One region of the Hippea jasoniae genome, then DNA from elsewhere that is predicted to be linked to it. Evidence: riboswitches for the same ligand, from Rfam matches in the RefSeq annotation. Region 1 holds a riboswitch; the other holds the start of a gene.
What was found. Region 1 has a riboswitch for fluoride ahead of EK17_RS08025 (dynamin family protein). Riboswitches for the same ligand answer to the same signal wherever they lie in the genome.
Positions count from the first base shown of each region.

Region 2: another riboswitch for fluoride. It lies ahead of EK17_RS07270 (respiratory chain complex I subunit 1 family protein); the one in region 1 lies ahead of EK17_RS08025 (dynamin family protein).

Region 1 is NZ_JQLX01000016.1:67,437-77,573, forward strand. Features, by position in the region: gene EK17_RS07975 (NAD-glutamate dehydrogenase domain-containing protein) at 1-420, opposite strand, end outside; gene EK17_RS07980 (MogA/MoaB family molybdenum cofactor biosynthesis protein) at 434-922, opposite strand; gene hisF (imidazole glycerol phosphate synthase subunit HisF) at 909-1,664, opposite strand; gene EK17_RS07990 (hypothetical protein) at 1,761-2,291, opposite strand; gene EK17_RS07995 (NRDE family protein) at 2,404-3,183, shown strand; gene EK17_RS08000 (N-glycosylase/DNA lyase) at 3,173-3,808, shown strand; gene rsgA (ribosome small subunit-dependent GTPase A) at 3,809-4,690, opposite strand; gene EK17_RS08010 (MBL fold metallo-hydrolase) at 4,819-5,652, shown strand; gene EK17_RS08015 (adenine deaminase) at 5,653-7,257, shown strand; gene EK17_RS08020 (tRNA (adenine-N1)-methyltransferase) at 7,254-8,054, shown strand; fluoride riboswitch at 8,067-8,134, shown strand; gene EK17_RS08025 (dynamin family protein) at 8,155-9,894, shown strand; gene EK17_RS08030 (gamma-glutamylcyclotransferase family protein) at 9,891-10,137, shown strand, end outside.
Region 2 is NZ_JQLX01000015.1:48,275-58,411, reverse strand. Features, by position in the region: gene EK17_RS07290 (2-oxoacid:ferredoxin oxidoreductase subunit beta) at 1-400, opposite strand, end outside; gene EK17_RS07285 (2-oxoacid:acceptor oxidoreductase subunit alpha) at 400-1,596, opposite strand; gene EK17_RS07280 (4Fe-4S binding protein) at 1,606-1,878, opposite strand; gene EK17_RS07275 (NADP-dependent isocitrate dehydrogenase) at 1,931-4,165, opposite strand; fluoride riboswitch at 4,327-4,397, shown strand; gene EK17_RS07270 (respiratory chain complex I subunit 1 family protein) at 4,418-5,368, shown strand; gene EK17_RS07265 (hypothetical protein) at 5,365-6,000, shown strand; gene EK17_RS07260 (proton-conducting transporter transmembrane domain-containing protein) at 6,003-7,376, shown strand; gene EK17_RS07255 (hydrogenase large subunit) at 7,373-8,581, shown strand; gene EK17_RS07250 (hypothetical protein) at 8,591-9,049, shown strand; gene EK17_RS07245 (proton-conducting transporter transmembrane domain-containing protein) at 9,046-10,137, shown strand, end outside.

The DNA of each region.
Region 1 (10,137 bases):
ATGGGGTGATTCAATCTGTGTCAACTTGCCGTTTTCATCCCTTCCAACAACAAAAATCGGCTGCAGAGAAAACTCTATATAAAATTCATTGAGATTGTTAATAATTGAGGTAATACTATCTACAACAAATGGATTGTTATCGCACAGTAGCTTAACCTGTGTGTACTTTTTCTCTCCTATCTGTTTTGGTTGTATATCAAGTTTAACTTTATTCTGTCTGACCAATATAAAATCGATGCTTTCGGCAATGATATCCCTAAGTGAATCAAGTGTGAATTTCTCAAGGAAGCTTTCAACCTTTGAATATTTCAAAGAGGAGTTAATAAAAACATCTACCGCATCCTTTACCAAGCCCTTTTTTAAGAGCTGATCCTTTAGAAAACTAACAACCTCGGCATATTTTTCTCTGCTAATCTCCATAAAAAACCTCCCTTTAACCACAGGGCGTTGCATCGCCCTTTAGTTTATCTATAGCGTGATCTAAAACATCAATTATATATTCAAGATCCTCTTTTACTGCCTTTGGCGAACCCGGCAGATTTATAATCAAAACATCACCCCTTACACCTGCCACCATTCTTGAAAGCATTGCTCTTTTGGTTTTTTGCAATGCATTGATAAGTATCGCCTGAGGAATTGCTGGGATTTCATAATCTAAAACTTCCTTTGTTGCCTGAGGTGTAACATCTCGTGGATACAAGCCTGTTCCACCACTTGTTAGAACAACATCCACATCATCCTGTGAAAATTCAACCAGTTTTTTCTTTATAAGCTCCTTTTCATCAGGAATAATCTCAAACTTTATCAGCCTGCCACCTATTGTTTTAATAACATCCTCAACAACAGGAGCAACCCTATCTTCTTGCGGATTCTTTGATTTTGAATCACTCATAACAAGTAATGCAAATCTATATTCTGACATTAATGCCTCCATTTATCAGAAATGCCTTTACCTCTTCTATAGAATACTCACCAAAATGAAAAATAGATGCAGCCAATGCAGCCTCAACCTCAGTTTGTTTAAACACATCCAAGAAGTGTTTGGGTTTGCCAGCACCACCACTTGCAATAACAGGAATTTCAACAGCAGTTGATACAGCCTTTAGTAGTTCTATATCAAAACCGTCTTTGGTGCCATCTGCGTCTATGCTTGTTAAAAGAATCTCTCCTGCTCCCCTTTGCTGAACCTCTTTTGCCCACTCAATTGCATCGATACCTGTAGGCTCTCTGCCTCCTTTTATAAATACCTCAAAGCCGTTTTTGGTTCTTTTTGCGTCTATTGCAACCACAATACATTGAGATCCAAATATCTTGCTGGATTCATTGATTATATCGGGATTTTTTACGGCAGCTGAATTTATAGATACCTTATCAGCTCCAGCCTTAAGCAAAGCCCTTATATCATCTATGCCTCTTATGCCACCACCCACCGTCAGAGGCATAAAAACCACAGAGGCGGTTTTTTCAACAACATCTATAATGGTTTTGCGCTCCTCATAAGTGGCTGTTATATCTAAAAAGACAAGCTCATCTGCACCCTGTTTATCATAAACAACAGCCTGCTGGACAGGATCTCCTGCATCTCTCAACTCAACAAAATTGATTCCTTTAACAACCCTGCCTTTATTAACATCCAGACATGGTATAATCCTTTTGGCTAACATACCCCACCTTTAGGTAAATTTAACCTCCTAATTAATAACTATAATCCAATTTTAAGAATTTTGCAATAAGGAAAAGGTGGCTTACGCCACCAAAATTCACTGAGTTAAATAGTAAACCTGAAGAGAGGATTTTTTTAATGCTGTGTGATGTCCTCCATGGTATTCGATTACTACATCCATTCCAGGGGAGTTATAGTAAGTAAAATTACCCTTTTTCATAGGCTTTATAGCTCCAACCTTCACAAGCACACAACCATGACTCTTATAACATATGCCTTTTGGAGAGTGATTTATTCTAAAGATCCTTATGCAGTTGCACTCGTTTTTAAAGATGACACGTTTTTTTATAGGTCTTGTTAATATTAAATAAGAATTAAAACCCGGCCCTCCATTATAAGTGTTTGTTGATAGCGCATCAAAGCACAATACAGCAATAGGTTTAGCTATAGGACGGTTAAATTTCACCTTCCATTTAGCGTATTGGCCATTGCCCCTTAACCAATACCACCCCGAAATAAAACTACCGTTTGCAGAAAATCCTGTAATTTGGGCTTTGGTTATTGAATAACCAAAGCTACTCTGCACAAACAACAAAATACCCACCAACACCACTACCACTCGCCGCATTTCACACCTCCTACTTTTTAATATATGATTATCTATAATATAATTTTAATTTCTCAAAATTCAACACACAATCCCTTATTGACATTTGCTTGAACTTCTATAATCTAAAACCATGTGTGTTTACGGCTTCTATATTAAACCAAAAGCAGGTATAAATCTCATAGTAATAGGCAATCGAGATGAAGAGCTATCAAGAAAATTTAAACCACTTCAAATTCAAAAAGACAAGGGTATTTTAAGAGGCATTGATTTGAAAGAAGGAGGAAGCTGGATTGGTGTAGATACAGACGGTAAAATAGCATTTCTGACAAATTACAGAGACCCATCGAAAGTTAATGATAAAGCACTCTCACGAGGTTTGATTATAAAAAAATTTTTTGAGAGCAAAAATATAAAATTATATATTTGTTGGCTTTTCAATAATGCCCATAGATTTAATGGTTTTAACCTGATTTTTGGCAAAAACGATACATTATTTTATTTTTCAAATATAACCTATCAACTCACTCGGCTTTCAAAAGGCTTATACTCCTTAAGCAATGCTTTTCTAAACTCCAACTGGTCAAAATGTATAAAGATAAAACAAATTGTTAAAGATATCGTGCAAGCAAAAGTTTCAAAGAAAGAAGTGTTTTTAAAACTCAAAGATACAACAAAAACCACACATAATTTGCCCAACACCGGTATAGGATTTGAAAAAGAGGTTTTACTCTCACCCTTATTTATACAGTTGCCGTTTTATGGGACGACTACATCTTATTACATTACAATAAAAAACAACGATTTTATTGAAGTTGCAGAGATGGTGCATAAAGAGAATAAATACAGAGTTTTTAAATTAAAGAAAAACAAAATTTACTACAGAAGGAGCGTGATAACCATTGGATCTTGATTTAATCAAAAACACACTCAAGCAGATAAAAGACAAAATAGAACAAAAGAAGTTAGAATTTCAACAAACCTTTAACAGTCCACATAAGGTTTTTAAAGAACTTGTTTTTTGCCTTTTAACACCTCAATCAAAGGCAGAAAAAGCATGGGATATAGTTGAATATTTAGATCAAAATGGGCTTTTGTATAGTGCAGATAAGGATCTGCTTGCAGAGGTTTTCAAAAATGTGCGTTTCAGGTTTCACAAAGCTGAATATGTTGTTCTGGCTCAAAAACAGTTTATTAAAAACAATACACCAACAATAAAAGAATTAATAGAGCAGTTTAAAAACCCGATTCAGTGTCGTAATTTTTTAGTTAAAAATGTTAAGGGTATGGGCTACAAAGAGGCAAGCCACTTTTTAAGAAACATCTATATAGGCAACAACCTTGCCATTCTTGACAGGCATATTTTAAGAAGTTTGAATGAACTTGGCGTTGTAGAAAAAATACCCTCAAGCCTGTCAGCCAAAAAATATTTAGAAATAGAGCAAAAGCTTGTTAACTATTGCAAGTCAATAGATATAGAGCCGTTTTATTTTGATTTTATTCTCTGGCAGATCAATACAGGTAGAATTTTTAAATAATCAGCACACCTCATTAAGCCAGTCAACAAAAGCACCCATGGCCTTTAAATAGCTTTTGTATCTTAAGCAACTAATTTTGCCGTTTTTTAAGGCCTCTTTAACGCCACACCCGCTCTCATTTATATGTTTACAATCAGAAAATCTACATTGATATCTCAAAAACTCCCTAAAATGCAGTCTGATTTTATCAGAAGGAATAAACGCATTTATATCAACATGCGAAAATCCGGGTGTATCGGCTATAAAACCTCTATCAAACTCTATCAGTTTTACAGCTGTTGTGGTATGCCTGCCTCGCCTTGTTTTTCTACTGACTCCTCCGGTTTTCAAACTTTCACCGGTTAAGGAAGAAACTATTGAGCTTTTGCCTACACCTGAAGGACCGGCAAAAACGCTAATAAAACCATCTAAATAGCCTTTTAACTCATCAACCCCCTCTTTTGTTTCTGCACTTACTCCAAACACCTCATAACCGGCATTTTGGTAAATATCTCTCAGCTGATAAAATTTTTTTAAACTTTCAGAAGACAGTTCATCGATCTTATTAAACACAACAATAACATCAAATCCAAGATAATCATAAACGGCTAACAAACCATCGTAAAAAAAATGATTAAAAGGTGGATTACCCACACAAGCCACAACAACCACTCTATCAACATTGGCAACAGGTGGTCTTTTGAGAAGATTCCTGCGTTCTTCAACCTCCTCGATAACAAACACTCCTGTTTCATCAACAAAACCCTTAACATTATCACCGGCATAAATCTTTGTTGTTTTTCTTATCTTACCAAGAGGAATAGCTCGTAAAACATCTCTACTTTCTTTGAGCAACACACCTATCTTCTGACCCGACCTTTCAACAACAACCCCTTCTTCCATAATCACCTCCAAACAATTTAAACTTCAATTAATTTAAGCAATTTTATTGATTAGAAAAGAGCCAAAAAGCTAAACTTGACAAAAAAACACCATAAATGGTATGCAGTTAAAAAGCAGGGAGGTGGGCTATGGAGATAAGGATTACAATTTTAGCAGAAAACAGTGTACTTGTGCCGTTTGATGTTATTGGTGAGCATGGTTTTGCTGCCTATATTGAAACGCCTCAGGGCAATTTCCTATTTGATACAGGACAGGGCAAAGCCTTAATAAACAACGCAATGGCTCTAAAAAAAGACCTGTCAAGTATAGATTTTCTATACATATCTCATGGACACTATGACCACACTGGCGGTATGGCAGACCTTTTAAAAGTCAAATCTCCGCTTGATGTTTATGCTCATCCGGATATATTTAAACCCCGCTTCTGGTTTAAGGATAATATCAAAAAATATATTGGTATTCAGTTTAGCAAAGATTACCTGCAAAGCCTGGGTGCAAATTTCATCTTCAAAAGAGAGTTTTTTGAGATAAAAAAAGGCGTTTATTCATCCGGTGAGGTGGAAAGAACCTCTGCTTTTGAAAAAATCGATAAAGAAATGAAAACGCCAGACAAAGACGGCAACCTTATTCAGGATGAAATATGGGATGATTTTTCGATGGCAATAGAAACTTCAAAAGGGCTTGTTGTGATTTTAGGCTGTGCTCATGCAGGCATCGTTAATATCCTCAACCACTTCATCAAAAAAACTAATCAAAAAGAGATTTACGCTGTTTTAGGTGGCACACACCTTGGTTTTGCAACAAAAGATCAAATAAACGAAACTCTTAAGGTTATCGATCAATACAACATACAGAAATTAGGCGCATCGCACTGCACGGGTTTAAGAATTTCAGCTGAGCTTTATGCAAAGCTTAAAGATAGATTTTTCTTTGCAGGCGTTGGTGCAACGCTGGAGGTTTAAATGGATCTTGCGATAAATAATGCGCTTGTAGCAGACTATGAAAACCTAACATTCAGGCAAGCATCTGTAGGCATACAAAACGGCAAAATAAAAACAGTTTCACAAACACCGATTGATGCAGATGTGGTTATCGATGCAGATGGAAACTATTTAAGCGTGGGGCTTATCGACTGCCACTGCCATATCGAAAGCAGCTATATGCTGCCTGAGGAGTTTGGTAGAACTATAGCAACATTTGGCACGCTGTTTGCCGTTGCAGACTGCCACGAAATCGCCAATGTTAAAGGAATCAAAGGTGTTGAATTTTTTATAGAAAACGCCAAACGCTCACCTGCATTGATAAAATTCAGCATCCCATCCTGCGTGCCAGCCACAGAGTTTGGAACAAGCGGTGGTTCAATCACACCTGAGGATGTATCAGTCCTCATAAACAACGATAGGGTCGTTGGTCTTGGAGAGTTGATGAATGTGCCAGGTGTTGTTGGTGGCGACCCAAAATTCAAAGAAATGATAAAGATAGCCAAACAGGCAGGCAAACGTGTTGATGGACATGCCCCCATGCTCGATTTAGAAACTCTTAAAAAATACAAAGCTGCCGGTGTTGATAACGACCATGAAAGCTATAGCTACGATGAGCTAAAACAAAAAATAGAGCTGGGTTTTTTTGTGTTTTTAAGAGAGGGCTCAGCAGAGCATCTTGAGGATAAAGCATACTCAATTTTAGAAGAATATCCCGACAATGCAGCCTTTTGCAGCGATGATAAAACCGTTGAGGATATATTTAGATTTGGACATATGAACTACAACCTAAAAAGGGCTATATCATTGGGTGTTAAGCCTATTATTGCACTTAAGGCAGCAAGCTACAACGGCCTTAAGCATTACGGTTTTAATGAATTCTTAAAAATAGAGAAAGGCTATAGGGCTAATTTAGTGCTGTTTGACAAAAACTTTGATGTTGTTAATGTTATCGTAAACGGAAAGCTTTTAAAAGAGGACAGCACAAAGCCAGTAGTCGATGAGCAATTCTACCACACAATAAACATAAAAACACCTATAGAAACACCAGAAATAGCCATAGAAAACCTATCGATTGGCATCAAAAACGGCTCTTTAATTACAGATAAGATTGAAACAGATGATGAGATTTACGATTTAGAAACAGATACACTCAAGCTTGCTGTTTTTGAAAGGTATGGACACAACAACAAAGCTGCTTGCAAAATCAGAGGGTTTGGTTTAAAAAAAGGAGCGTTAGCCTCATCTGTTGCCCATGACTGCCACAACATTGTTGCAGTTGGCACAAGCGATGAGGCAATAAAAGTGGCTGTAGAGACTGTAGTTAAAGCAGGAGGAGGGCAGGCAGTCTACGATGGCAAAAAAACCTACATATTGAAACTGCCTGTGGGCGGTATTGTTTCGGATAAAAAGGCAGATGAAATTTTAAAGGAAGAAAAAATCATAAAAGAGAAGGCACAAGAACTTGGATGCAACCTCTCAAGTCCGTTTGGCATGCTTTCGTTTATGGCGCTTGAGGTGATTCCTCATCTAAAACTAACCGATAAAGGTCTGTTTGATGTGGACAGGTTTGAGTTTGTAAAATGAGCTACAAACCCAAAACAAACGACTTAATCATCCTGCTTGAACCTGAAAAAAACAAAAAATACATTTTCAACATAGAAACGATGCCTGAGAGATTCTCCACCCAGCATGGCTATATCGAAAAAGATAAAATCCTTGCAACACCGTTTGGTAGCCCTGTTAAGACCCATCTTGGGCGCAAATATCTACTTCTTCCTGCCACGCTTTATGATTTTATTATGTTTAAGCTTAATAGGCTAACTCAGATCGTCTATCCCAAAGATGCAGCATACATTGCATTGAGACTCGATGTTAAACCGGGTAGCGTCGTTATAGAAAGCGGCATTGGAAGCGGTGCAATGAGTGCTGTGTTTGCAACAATTGTGGGCAGCAGTGGAAAATTAATAAGCTATGAAGCAGAAGAAAAATTTATAAAAAACGCCCTTAAAAATTTAAAAAAAATCGGTCTTGATGGAAATATTGAAATAAAACATCGCAATATAGCCGAAGGTTTTGATGAAGTTGAAACAGCCGATGCGTTCTTTTTAGATGTTAAAGAGCCGTGGCTTTATTTAAGCAATGTTGTCAAAACATTAAAAAACGGCAGGATGCTTGCGGTTCTGGTGCCAACAACCAATCAGGTTTCATCGACTCTCAAAGCAATGGAAACACTGCCTTTAATAGATATCGAGGTAAGCGAGATAATAAAACGTGACTGGAAAACAAATCCAGAAAGATTAAGGCCCAAAGATGTAATGAGTGCCCATACGGCGTTTTTGATATTTGCACGAAAAATAGCAACGCTTGAAGATACCCCATAATTTGATATATTTCTCAAAAAAGGCTATGAGGTTAGCCTAAAAAAGCCCCTTTAAAAGGGGATGATAACCTCTACCATGACAAATCGATGGGGAGGTTTTTATGGAAAAGCTTAAAAATCAACTTCATTTGACCATTGAAAAGCTAAATAAGATTACTCCAGATGCAAAGCAACTAAAAAAAGCCTACGAAAAACTAACTCAGGAACATTTCAACTTGGTCATTATTGGACAGTTCAAACGGGGCAAATCAACTTTCATCAATGCCCTTCTGGGTGAAAAAATCGTGCCTTCTTCTATATTGCCATTAACCTCAATTGTTACCATTATCTCATATAACCCAGAGAAATACGCAGTTGTAAAGTTTATGGATAAATCAACAAAACAGATCCCAGTTGATGAAGTATCGATTTATGTTACAGAAAAACACAATCCAGAAAACAAACTCAATGTCAAAGAGGTGTGGGTCTATCATCCATCAGAATATTTAAAAAAGGGCATAAGAATCGTTGATACACCAGGAATAGGCAGCGTTTTTAAGCATAACACAGATGTTGCATACAACTTTTTACCCTACTGCGATGCCGCAATATTTGTTATGAGCCCCGATCCGCCACTGGGTGAGGCTGAGATAGAGTTTTTAAAAAACGCAAAAGCCTATACGGAAAAATTCTTTTTTGTTTTAAATAAAATCGACATTGTTTCAGAGGATGAACTTCAAGAGGTGGTTGAGTTCAACAGGAATCTACTTAAAGAATACACAAAAAGGGATGTAAAAATCTATCCAGTCTCTGCAAAAGAGGCTTTGGAGGCAAAGCTCAATAAAGATTCGCAAAAATTGGAAAGCTCAAATATTAAGCAAATAGAAACAGACCTTGATAGATTTATCGAAACAGAGAGGTTTAACATCATAGCTTTATCTACAACAAATATGCTGCTTAGGCATATAAACAATGAGCTTACATCTTATAAAATTCAAACACAGACCCAGAAACTGTCCGTTGATCAGTTAAAATCAAAAATAGATGAATTTAGCAGGTTTATAAAAACAATCGAAGATGAGGCTGAAGAATACAGCTATATTTTAGATAAGCGCATAGAGAAAATCTACGCAGAACTTGACGATGAGATAGAAAAGCTCAAAGAGGACCATCTACCACAGCTAATTGAAAACATGCAGAAACATTATGATGAGCTTTCAAAACAAAAACTATCAACAGAAGAATTCGAAAATCAAATGACCCAAAAAATGAACGGCTATATTATGGAAATCTTTTCAGAGTGGAGAAAACAACAATCAGACATAATATCAAAAAGGGTTGAGGCGGTTTATGAAGATTTAGCCTCAAAGATAAACTCAAAGATAAAGCAAATCATTAAAAGTGCATCAGAACTGTTTGAGGTGGAGCTAAATGCCTACATTGACAAAGAAAAACTATCTCAAAAAAGCGATTTTTACTTTATGCTTGAGGATCAGATGGGAATTTTGAATATCTTTGCCACCACCTTTAGAACAAAACTGCCGTTTTTTATCGGCAAAAGGATAGCAGCTAAACATATCAAAAAAACGACCATAGAGCTGTTTGACAGGCATTGCGGCAGGGTTAGATATGATTTAACAAAAAGGGTCAGGGAAACCACTTTTGCATTCAAAGATCAGCTAAAAGACAAGTTGCAACTAACAATCGACTCAATCAATGAGGCGTTAAAAAAATCGCTTGCCCTAAAAGAGCAAAACGAGCAGGAAGTTGAAACAAAACTAAGAGAAATCCAGAAAAACACAGAAAAACTGCTCAAGATAAAAGAAGAATTAGAGGCATTAAAAAACAGATTAAATACATGATATACTATTTTGCATACGGCTCGAATATGAATTTAAAACTCCTAAAAAAGCTAAAAGTGGCTGTATTAAAAAATAAAACAGGCTATATCAGACACTATACAATCACCTTTAACAGATACGATAAAGACAATCCCCATATTGCCTATGCAAATATAAAAAAATCGACAAACAGGAGGGTCTGGGGCAGGTTGCTTAAGATTTTCAAAAGAGATCTAAAAAAGCTTGACAGATGGGAAGGATACC
Region 2 (10,137 bases), on a different contig from region 1:
AGTGCTGACCACCTGTCATACCGTAAATCCAGTTATTTATCAAAACTACTGTAATATCTACATTTCTTCTGCATGCATGAAGAAGATGATTTCCACCGATATGAACGATATCGCCATCACCGCCAAACACAAATACATGCTTATCCGGATGGGCCATTTTAATACCTGTTGCAACAGCTATAGCCCTTCCGTGAATTGTATGCAATGTGTGGAAATCAACATAACCTGTAACCCTTGCAGCACATCCAATACCAGATACCATTGCGCAATCATCCTTGCTCCATCCAAGCTCATCAATTGCCTCAAGGTAGCATTTCAAAACTATACCATCGCCGCAGCCTGGACACCAGTAAAGCGGCATCTTCTCCATTCTTAAATATTTTGTGTAATCTACAGCCATTATTCGCCTCCTCCAAACCTCTTTATCTCATCATCTGTCATGATGAGCTCAACCTTCTTAGACGGATCCTTGATTTTATCAAGAATCTGGGATGGTCTAATCAGGGTACCTGTCATCTGATTTATGCCGTAAACCTCTGCTGTATCACCCACAATCCTTTGAACCTCAAGTATATATTGACCCAGATTCATCTCTGCAACGATTATATTTTTAACATTTTTGGCTATCTCTTTGATCTGCTTTTCTGGGGATGGCCACAGCGTGATTGGCCTGAACATACCAGCCTTTATGCCCTCTTTGCGTGCCTCATCTATTGCAACCCTTGCAGATTCTGCCGTTGAGCCAAATGCAATTATACATGTCTGGGCATCATCCATCTTGTAGTATTCAAACTTTTCAATCTCGTCGATATGATTCATGATTTTGTTCATCATTCTTGTCTCAAGCCACTGAACATATTTTGGCACAACAGTCGGAAAACCTGTTTTATCATGAACAAGGCTCGATAAATGGTATCTATAGCTCTTTCCATCCTCTGTCCACCATTTTGCAAGCGGCGGAATTTCGTAGTTGTAATCGTATGGGTAATACTCATCTGGCTCCACAGTAGGCTGAGCTCTATCAATAATCTCAACCTCTTCTGGATCGGGGATGTAGATCTTTGTATGAAGGTGAGAAAGGGATCCATCTGTTAAAATATAAACGGGCTGTCTGAATTTCTCTGCAAGGTTGAATGCCCTGATTGTTTCAAATACAGCTTCTTGAGCATTGCAGGGTGCCACGGCTATTACAGGATGGTCTCCGTGAGTTCCCCACTTTGCCTGCATAATATCACCCTGAGCTGGTCTTGTTGGAAGACCTGTTGATGGACCGCCCCTCATAACATCAACTACCACTAAAGGCACCTCAAACATACACGCCATACCGAAGGCTTCCTGTTTTAAGGACAAACCCGGTCCACTTGTACAAGTCATAGCTTTAACGCCGCTTGCTGCAGCACCTACACAGGCGTTGATACTTGCTATCTCATCTTCCATCATCATAAACGGAACGCCACGCTCGGGCATTATCTTTGCCAGTCTCTCTGGCACTTCGCTGGATGGAGTTATCGGATAACCCGCATAAAAACCCAATCCAGCAACAACTGCTGCTTCAGCTATAGCAGCGTTTGCATCCATAAATCCAATTCTTCCCATTGATTCCTCCTATTTGCTCTTTGTGATAAGATTTCCCTTACTATCCTCAAATGTCAGCTCAACACCAACATCTGCTACCTTGATAGAAAAGTCGGGGCAGATATCCTCACACATTTTACATCTGATACAATCCTCAGGTCTAACAACCTTTGCAATTGTACCCATCCATACATGCAAATCCTCAACCATCTCAAGCACATTCTTTGGACAAACATGCACGCAAAGCCCGCAACCCTTGCATAGCTTTTCGTTAATCTCAACAGGCAAGCGTTTTTCAGCCATAAAACCTCTCCTTCCATTAAAATTTTAAGGGCGCCTAAGCGCCCCACCTATTTTATATCTTTTCTATGATGCTATTCAATGTTTCTGAAGGCCTCATCACCTTTTCAATCTTTTCCTCATCAGGATAGTAATATCCATCGATATCCTGAGGTGCACCCTGACAATCTGTCAAATCCTTTATAATCTTTTCTTCATTTTCTGCAAGCTCTTTTGCTATAGGCTCAAAAATCCTCTTAAGTTCTTCATCCTCATTTTGCTGTGCCAACGCCTCAGCCCAGTATTTTGCAAAGTAGTAATGCTCGCCCCTTGTATCAAGCTGACCGACCTTTCTGCCAGGCCATTGTTGATTTTCAAGGATCTTTGTCATCGCTTTATCAACGGCATCAGACATAATTTTTGCTCTCTTATTACCATACTTTTCACCTATATACTCAAGCGATGCAAACAATGCGCCAAACTCACCCAACGAATCCCATCTCAAATGGCCTTCTTCTATAAGCTGCTGGGCGTGCTTTGGTGCTGAACCGCCTGCACCTGTTTCAAACAGACCACCACCTGCAAGCAATGGCACGATAGAAAGCATCTTGGCGCTTGTGCCAACCTCAAGAATCGGGAACAGGTCTGTTAGATAATCCCTCAAGACATTACCAGTAACAGAGATTGTATTTTCTCCTCTTCTGATGCGCTCAAGTGAGAATCTCATAGCATCCTGAGGTTTCATTATCCTTATATCAAGACCCTCTGTATCGTAATCTTTTAGGTATTCATTAACCTTTTTAATAAGCTGGGCATCATGAGCCCTATCCTCATCAAGCCAGAAAATTGCAGGATAACCGGTTGCCCTTGCCCTTCTTACTGCAAGACCAACCCAATCCTTGATAGCCTCATCCTTTGCCTGACAACCCCTCCAGATATCGCCCTTTTCAACATTATGCTCAATCAAAACATTGCCATTTTCATCAACAACCCTAACAACACCATCGGCTGGTGCTTCAAAGGTCTTGTCGTGGGAGCCATACTCCTCAGCCTTCATAGCCATCAAACCCACATTGGAGACATCTCCCATTGTTGTTCTGTCAAACTGACCGTTGCGTCTGCAATCCTCAACAATCTCTTTATACATCGTTGCATAACTTCTATCGGGAATAATGGCTTTTGTATCGTGAAGCTGGTCGTCTTTACCCCACATTCTACCGCCATCCCTGATCATAGGAGGCATTGAAGCATCAATAATGATGAGATTGGGTGCATGAAGGTTTGTTATACCCTTTCTTGAGTCAACCATAGCAAGCTCTGGATTCTTTTCATAAACCGCTTCTATATCTGCCTCAATCTCTTTTCTTTTTGCCTCATCAAGTTTTGAAATCCTGTCGTATAAATCGCCAAGACCGTTTCTTGGATTGACACCTAACTCTTCAAAGGTCTCTTTATGTTTCTCAAACACATCCTTGAAGTAGATTTCCACAGCATGACCGAACATAATCGGGTCTGATACCTTCATCATGGTGGCTTTTAAGTGCAGTGACAGCAGTACATCCTTTTCTTTTGCATCTTTAATCTCTTTATCATAAAACTCTCTCAATGCTTTAACGCTCAAATATGTTCCGTCAAATACTTCACCCTTTAAAAGGTGCAACTCTTTCATTACCTTTTTGTTGCCATCTTTATCGACAAACTCGATCTTGATGTCCATTTCTCTGTCAGCGGTAAATGACTTTTCATGCTCATAAAAATCGCCACTATCCATATGGGCAACATGTGTTTTTGAGTCTTTTGGCCAATCCTGAAGCGGCAATCCCATAGAATCGGGGAATTTTTTGGCAAACTCTTTAACCGATGTGGGCAATCTCCTGTCTGAGTTACCCTGTCTTAACACAGGGTTGACAGCACTACCCAAAACCTTTGCGTATCTTTCCTTGATTTCTTTTTCTTTCTCATCCTTTGGCTCTTCTGGATAATCAGGCACATTAAAGCCTTTTTCCTGAAGCTCCTTAATAGCTGCTTTTAGCTGGACAACGCTTGCCGAAATATTCGGCAGTTTCATAACATTGGCCTCAGGTTTTTTAACAAGCTCACCTAAATAGGCCAAATCATCCTCAATCCTCTGATCCTCTTTTAAATACTCTGGAAATGTTGCAAGGATTCTACCTGCAAGTGAGATGTCTCTAAGCTCCATATCAACATCAGCATGCTTCAAAAATGCCTTAACTATAGGCAATAAAGAGAATGTGGCAAGATAGGGTGCCTCATCTGTTTTAGTCCACACAATCGTTGGTTTCTCAGCCATCTTCTGCTCTCCTTTCTATAAAAATTTTTATTTTCTTCATCCCTAATTGCTTTTTTAATTTTCTGGTCTTGGTATATAAAAAAACCGCATATGTGTCAAGCATTTTAAAAAATTGCAACAATAAGTTGACATTCACAATCTCGCAGGTATAATTGGCTTTGCGATTAACAGGCGGAGGAGTTCGCCTATTAACCGCCTTACCCTCAGGTAGGCCAATAACTCCTGCTAAATCATATTGTAGGGAGGTTCCCTATGCTATTTGCGTTGAGCATATTACAGTTGCTCTATGTAGTTATTTTTGCCCCTCTGATTGCAGGCATATTTGCCAAACTCACAGAGATATTTGAGTCAAAGGAAGGTCCTTCGATTTTTCAGCCGTATTACGATTTATTTAAACTTTTTGGTAAACAGAGCGTGGTGCCTGAGGTTGCAAGCGGTTTGTTTAGGGTTGTACCCTATCTTACATTTGCCATGTATATGTTTCTTACGCTTGTTTTACCCATAATTACGGCATTCCCTCTAACATTTGGCCCCGTTGTAGATTTTATAGGCGGCGGTCTTGTTTTCGGAGCTATTGCTTCCTTAAAAAAGATTGCATCATTGGATAGCCGCAACAACTACTCACATTTAGGTGTTTCACGTGCTTCATCGATTGGAGCATTATCAGAGCCAATCGTAGTGCTAATTTTTATAACTTTTGGTGTCATATCCCATACCAACAATCCATATGTGGTTAACAATATACTTCAGACATCATCTCACTGGTATATGTCTTTGATCCACTGGTTTGTTGTTGTTGCCTTCTTTATGGCGCTTCTTGTTGAAACAGGAAAACTACCCATAGAATCTCACACATCCAACGAATTCGGTATGATCGATCAGGCAATAGAGCTTGAATATTCTGGTAGCGAATTAGCTTTTATGAAATGGGGGAGTTATATAAAGCAATTTTTGCTTGCAAGTGTATTTTTAAATGACTTTCTTTTTCCTTTCTTTGTACCCATGAAACCATCAATAGCGTCTGTTTTTATTTATAGCATTATACATCTTGCCAAGCTAACAGTTTTGTTTTTCATTATTGCAGTTATTCAATCAACTGTATCAAAGTACAAGCTATTTAAGAATTTTGAGTATGTAGCTGTTGCATTCTCTATAGCATTTCTTGCGATTATCATCTACTTTGCAAGCGGAGGTAATATATGAAAGAGTTTTACATGATTATAGGCTTTGCCCAGATATTACTTGTTATATTCATGCAGTGGCAGATATACCTAAAAAAATTTGTCCTCACTTTTGCCTTCTCATCCCTGCTTATAGCATTATTTTTATTTGCCAACGGGATATACAAAAACAGCATAGAACTGCTAATACTGGCAGCTTTAACGCTCCTTGTAAGGGCTTTTTTTATCCCTGCATATATATTGAAAAAGATCGGAACCCCTTTCAAGGCAAGGCAACCAAAAGCGGTTATCCCAACAGCCCTATCGATTGTTATTTCATTGATGTTGGTAGTGCTGGCATATATTATTTATCGTTTTACACTTTACAATATCGTGGAACTAAAGGCTGGATCGATAGCAATTGCGATAATTCTTCAGGGCATTTTTTTGGTTATTTCAAGAAACAATGCTTTTATCCAACTAATAGGTTATATGGTTATGGAAAACAGTATCTTTTTATTTGCTGGTTATATGTTTTATCAGCTACCGTTTATTGTTGAAGGAGGTATTTTACTTGATCTTATAGGCATTGTTATGATCTCGGCAATTATAATGAAACTAAGGGAGAAAAGTTTACCAGAAACAGTTAATGAATTTGAAGAGTTCAGGGGGTAGCTATGGAAATTGTTGTAATAGGGATTGTCCTACCTCTAATTGCCTCTATTCTGTGCCTTATAAACAACAACATTCTCGCATATGTTGCAACTACTTTTGCGGCTTTATTAGACACCCTGATAGCCTTAAAACTTTTTTATGTACCAGTCACTACAGAAGGCATGTTATACATAGATGGATTCTCAAAACTTCTTTTTTTCACCATCTCATTTATCTATCTTACAACTGCCATCTACTCTGAAAGCTATTTAAACCATGTGGAAAAACCTCTCCTTAGGCGCAATATCTATTTTTTATTTTTAAACCTGTTTGTGCTCTCAATGCTTGTTAGCAGCGTTGTTGATAACATAGGCCTTTTGTGGGTATCTATAGAGGCCACAACAATAACAAGTGCCCTGCTTGTGGCAATAGATAACGACGAAGCGGCCATAGAATCCTCATGGCGATATATAATAATCGTATCTGTTGGCTTGATTATATCGCTTGTAGGTATTTCATTCATTTACGGTGCAACACACACACTATCAATTAAACAACTCCTAAACATTAAACATGTAAACACAAAACTTCTAACCATAGGTGTTGCTTTATCGGTTGTTGGGTTTTCCACAAAGGCTGGTATATTTCCACTACATACATGGCTACCAGATGTTCATGGACGTTCAATAGCACCTGTAAGCGCCATATTTTCTGCAATACTTCTGCCCACAGCACTTTATGCGGTTTATAGAGTTGAGCAATTCTCCCCCGATAAAGTCAGAACATTCAGCATTATTTTAGGATTTTTGTCGGTTGGGTTTGCTGCTATATTTCTTGTCTCTCAGAAATTTTACAAACGTATGTTTGCCTACTCATCAATAGAGAATATGGGCATGATTCTGATAGGTTTATCTCTAAACAATAGATATGCATTATTAGGGGCTATAATTCTGTTGATCTCTCATGCATTTGCAAAATCCTCGGTGTTTTATTCAACGGGTAATATATTAAACTTATACAAAACCCGTATGATCAATCGCATAAGGGGTTTGTCAGGCAATATCCCTAAAACAGCTTATGCATTAGTATTTTCATCACTTGCAATAGGTGGGGCACCGCCTTTTGGAAATTTCATTGGTGAGCTTTTAATAATATACGCCTTTTATTCAAAATTTGGCCTCTTTTATACACTCATACTTGTAGGCTTTCTGGGAATTGCCTTCTTCAGTATAAATTATAAAGTTGCATCGATGTCTTTCTCAAACTCTAAAACTTCACCAGACCTTTCAAAAAACATCTCAAGCTTAATACCTATTATCAATGTCGCAATGTCCTTTTTGGTGATATTTTTCATAGGCTTTATTGAAAAGATTCTTTTTATGGGGATGATAAAATGAGACTGTTAGGTGTAATAAATGAAAAACTGCTTTTGCAGGATGAAAACAGGTTTTTTGTAGAAAGCAATGAAAATATCCAGAAAACCTTTAAAAATTACAATTTTCTAAAAAACAGGGATACTGTTATTGGAGGCAACCCTATAACAGGGGAAGGCGTTTTTAATTTTAGATACGGACCTATCACAAGCGGTGTTAGGGAGGCTGGTGTATTCAATATATATACATTTGGTGAGCGCATACTATCAGTTAATATTGACTTAAGCTACAAAAAAAGAAACATAGAGAAACTCATGATAAATAAAACACCGCAAGAAGGACTAACATTTGCAAAGGCTGTTGTCACAAACTTTTGCGTCTCACACGCTTTAGCATATACAAGGGCAGTAGAAAAAGCCTTTGATATCAATGTAGGCAAAAACACAGAAAAAATAAGAGTCATAGCATTGGAGCTTGAAAGAATTTATAACCATATTCACCTTTTCGGCAAGTTGGCAAGGGGAGCAGCCCAGCAGGTGCTTGCAAGCCATTTAGAGGCTTTATATGAGGACAGTTTGCGTATTAACGAAGAACTCTGTGGTGATAGATTCCTGTCAAATGTTATAGAAATAGGCTCCTGCAAAATTAAGCAACAGGATTTTTCTAAAATTAAACAAAAACTTTTATCAATAAAAGAAAAGCTAGAGGAGCTACTTGAGCATGCTCTAAACAGCTATAATTTTGTTGATAGAATTTACCAAACAGCCGTTTTAGAAGATAAACAGGCTATAGAAATTGGCATAACCGGACCAAGCTTGAGGGCAAGCGGTATAAAAGAAGATTTAAGGTGCTTTGAGCCTATATATAAAGACTTTCACATTCAAACTCAGGAGGATGGTGATGCACTATCACGGCTTATTGTGCGCATAAAAGAAGCTGTATACTCGATAAATCTGATAATAGATTTAATTAACGAAATAGAACCACCCGATAATATTGAAATCAAAAACCAAAAAACAAAAGAAGCTATAGGTTATGCAGAATCACCAAGCGGCCTTGTGGTTTATTATCTACAATTTGAAAATAATAAGATTGAGCAGGTTTATATATCAACACCATCTGTTTTTGGCTTTAAGGCATTCTGCGATACATTTGCAGGCCATATATTTACCGACTTTAGTTTTGCATTCGATTCATTTGGGATTAATTTTGCCGATGCTGCAAGATAGGAGGTAAAAATGAAACCGTGGGCAATATTTGGACTAACACATAAACTCACAGAAACTCCACCAAAATGGAAATTCCAGGCAAAATCCATCTCTACTTTATTCAAAAAATCACTGCACTTTTTTGTTTTAGATAGCGGTTGCTCAAATAGATTACTTTTTGAGATGGATGCTGTATTATCGCCACAATACAATATTCACAGATTTGGCATATTCTCAACACAAACACCCAGACACGCTGATTTACTGATTGTGCTTGGCAAATGCAACCCGTCCATGGAAAAACCTTTATTTGAAGCGGTTAATCAGCTTCCTGAACCTTATGGCATCCTGTTGCTTGAAGAAAAGAATAGCATAGGAAAAAGCCTAAAAGATTTAGGTCTCCCTAATGTTATAGGTTTTTTTGATGAAGACCTCTCTGCAGATAAAATAGTATCACTGCTATTGAATATTAAGGAGGGCACATTATGATTATCCTTTATTTAATAGGAGCCATTGCGGGTTTTTTCAATAGAAAGATAAGCTACATAATAGCATTTATAGCATCAACTATAGCTTTGTTTATATCAATTAAAGCAGCATTTTTTGGGTATAGTAATGCCGTTGTATTCAAGGCTTTTGATTCAGTGTATATGGGTTTTTTAGTTGATAAAACAACAGGATTATTTCTGTTTATCAGCTCTCTTTCATTTATGGCTGTATCGTTATTTTCTATAGATTTTGGAATGCGTTACTCAAAAAGAATGGCCGTGCTGTTAAACTTAGATATGCTTGGTATGGTTATTATCCTATATGCCCATGACATGTTAACCTTTCTAATAGGCTGGGAGGTAATGACAATAAGTTCCTATTTGTTGATAGTGGAACATAAAGGTTCCTTTAAAGAAGCTTTTCAGTTTTTATCTTTTAGCGAACTGTCAACATTATCATTGATTATAGCTGCAATTGCACTGTTTAGACAAACATCAGGTTTTGTTTTCCCCAAACACATGGAAAATACAACCTTTTTATTTTTTGCATCCTTTGCCTTTATTGTAAAGATGGGCATTTTGCCGTTTCATACATGGCTTAAACAGGCACATGCAAAGGCTCCATCCAATGTGTCGGCTCTCTTGAGTGCACCCGTTACATTAATGGGTGTATACGGGCTTGTTAGAGTATTAGGTATCAGTGGTTATATACACAGCTGGGGAATAGTTGCAATTATTTTAGGATCTGTAAGTGCATTTTTTGGTGCTATAGGAGCTGCTTCAGCAAAAGGATTAAAGGTGTTGCCGGCTTATTCAACGGTCGAAAACAACGGCATGATTTTATCAATGCTTGGCTTTGTGGCGATTGCCAGACATCTAAACCATGCTTCAACTTTAGCAGACTTTGCCTTCATAGTTGTGATAATGCTTTCCTTAGCCCATACGGTTGCAAAAACCCTGCTATTTCTATCTGTAGGTCAGGCAAAAGAACAACTAAATGAAGAAAATATAGATAATGTAAGGGGAATTCACAGAAGTGTTGGCAAAATACCTGCATTGGGCATAGTGATTTCGGGCTTATCCTTCTCA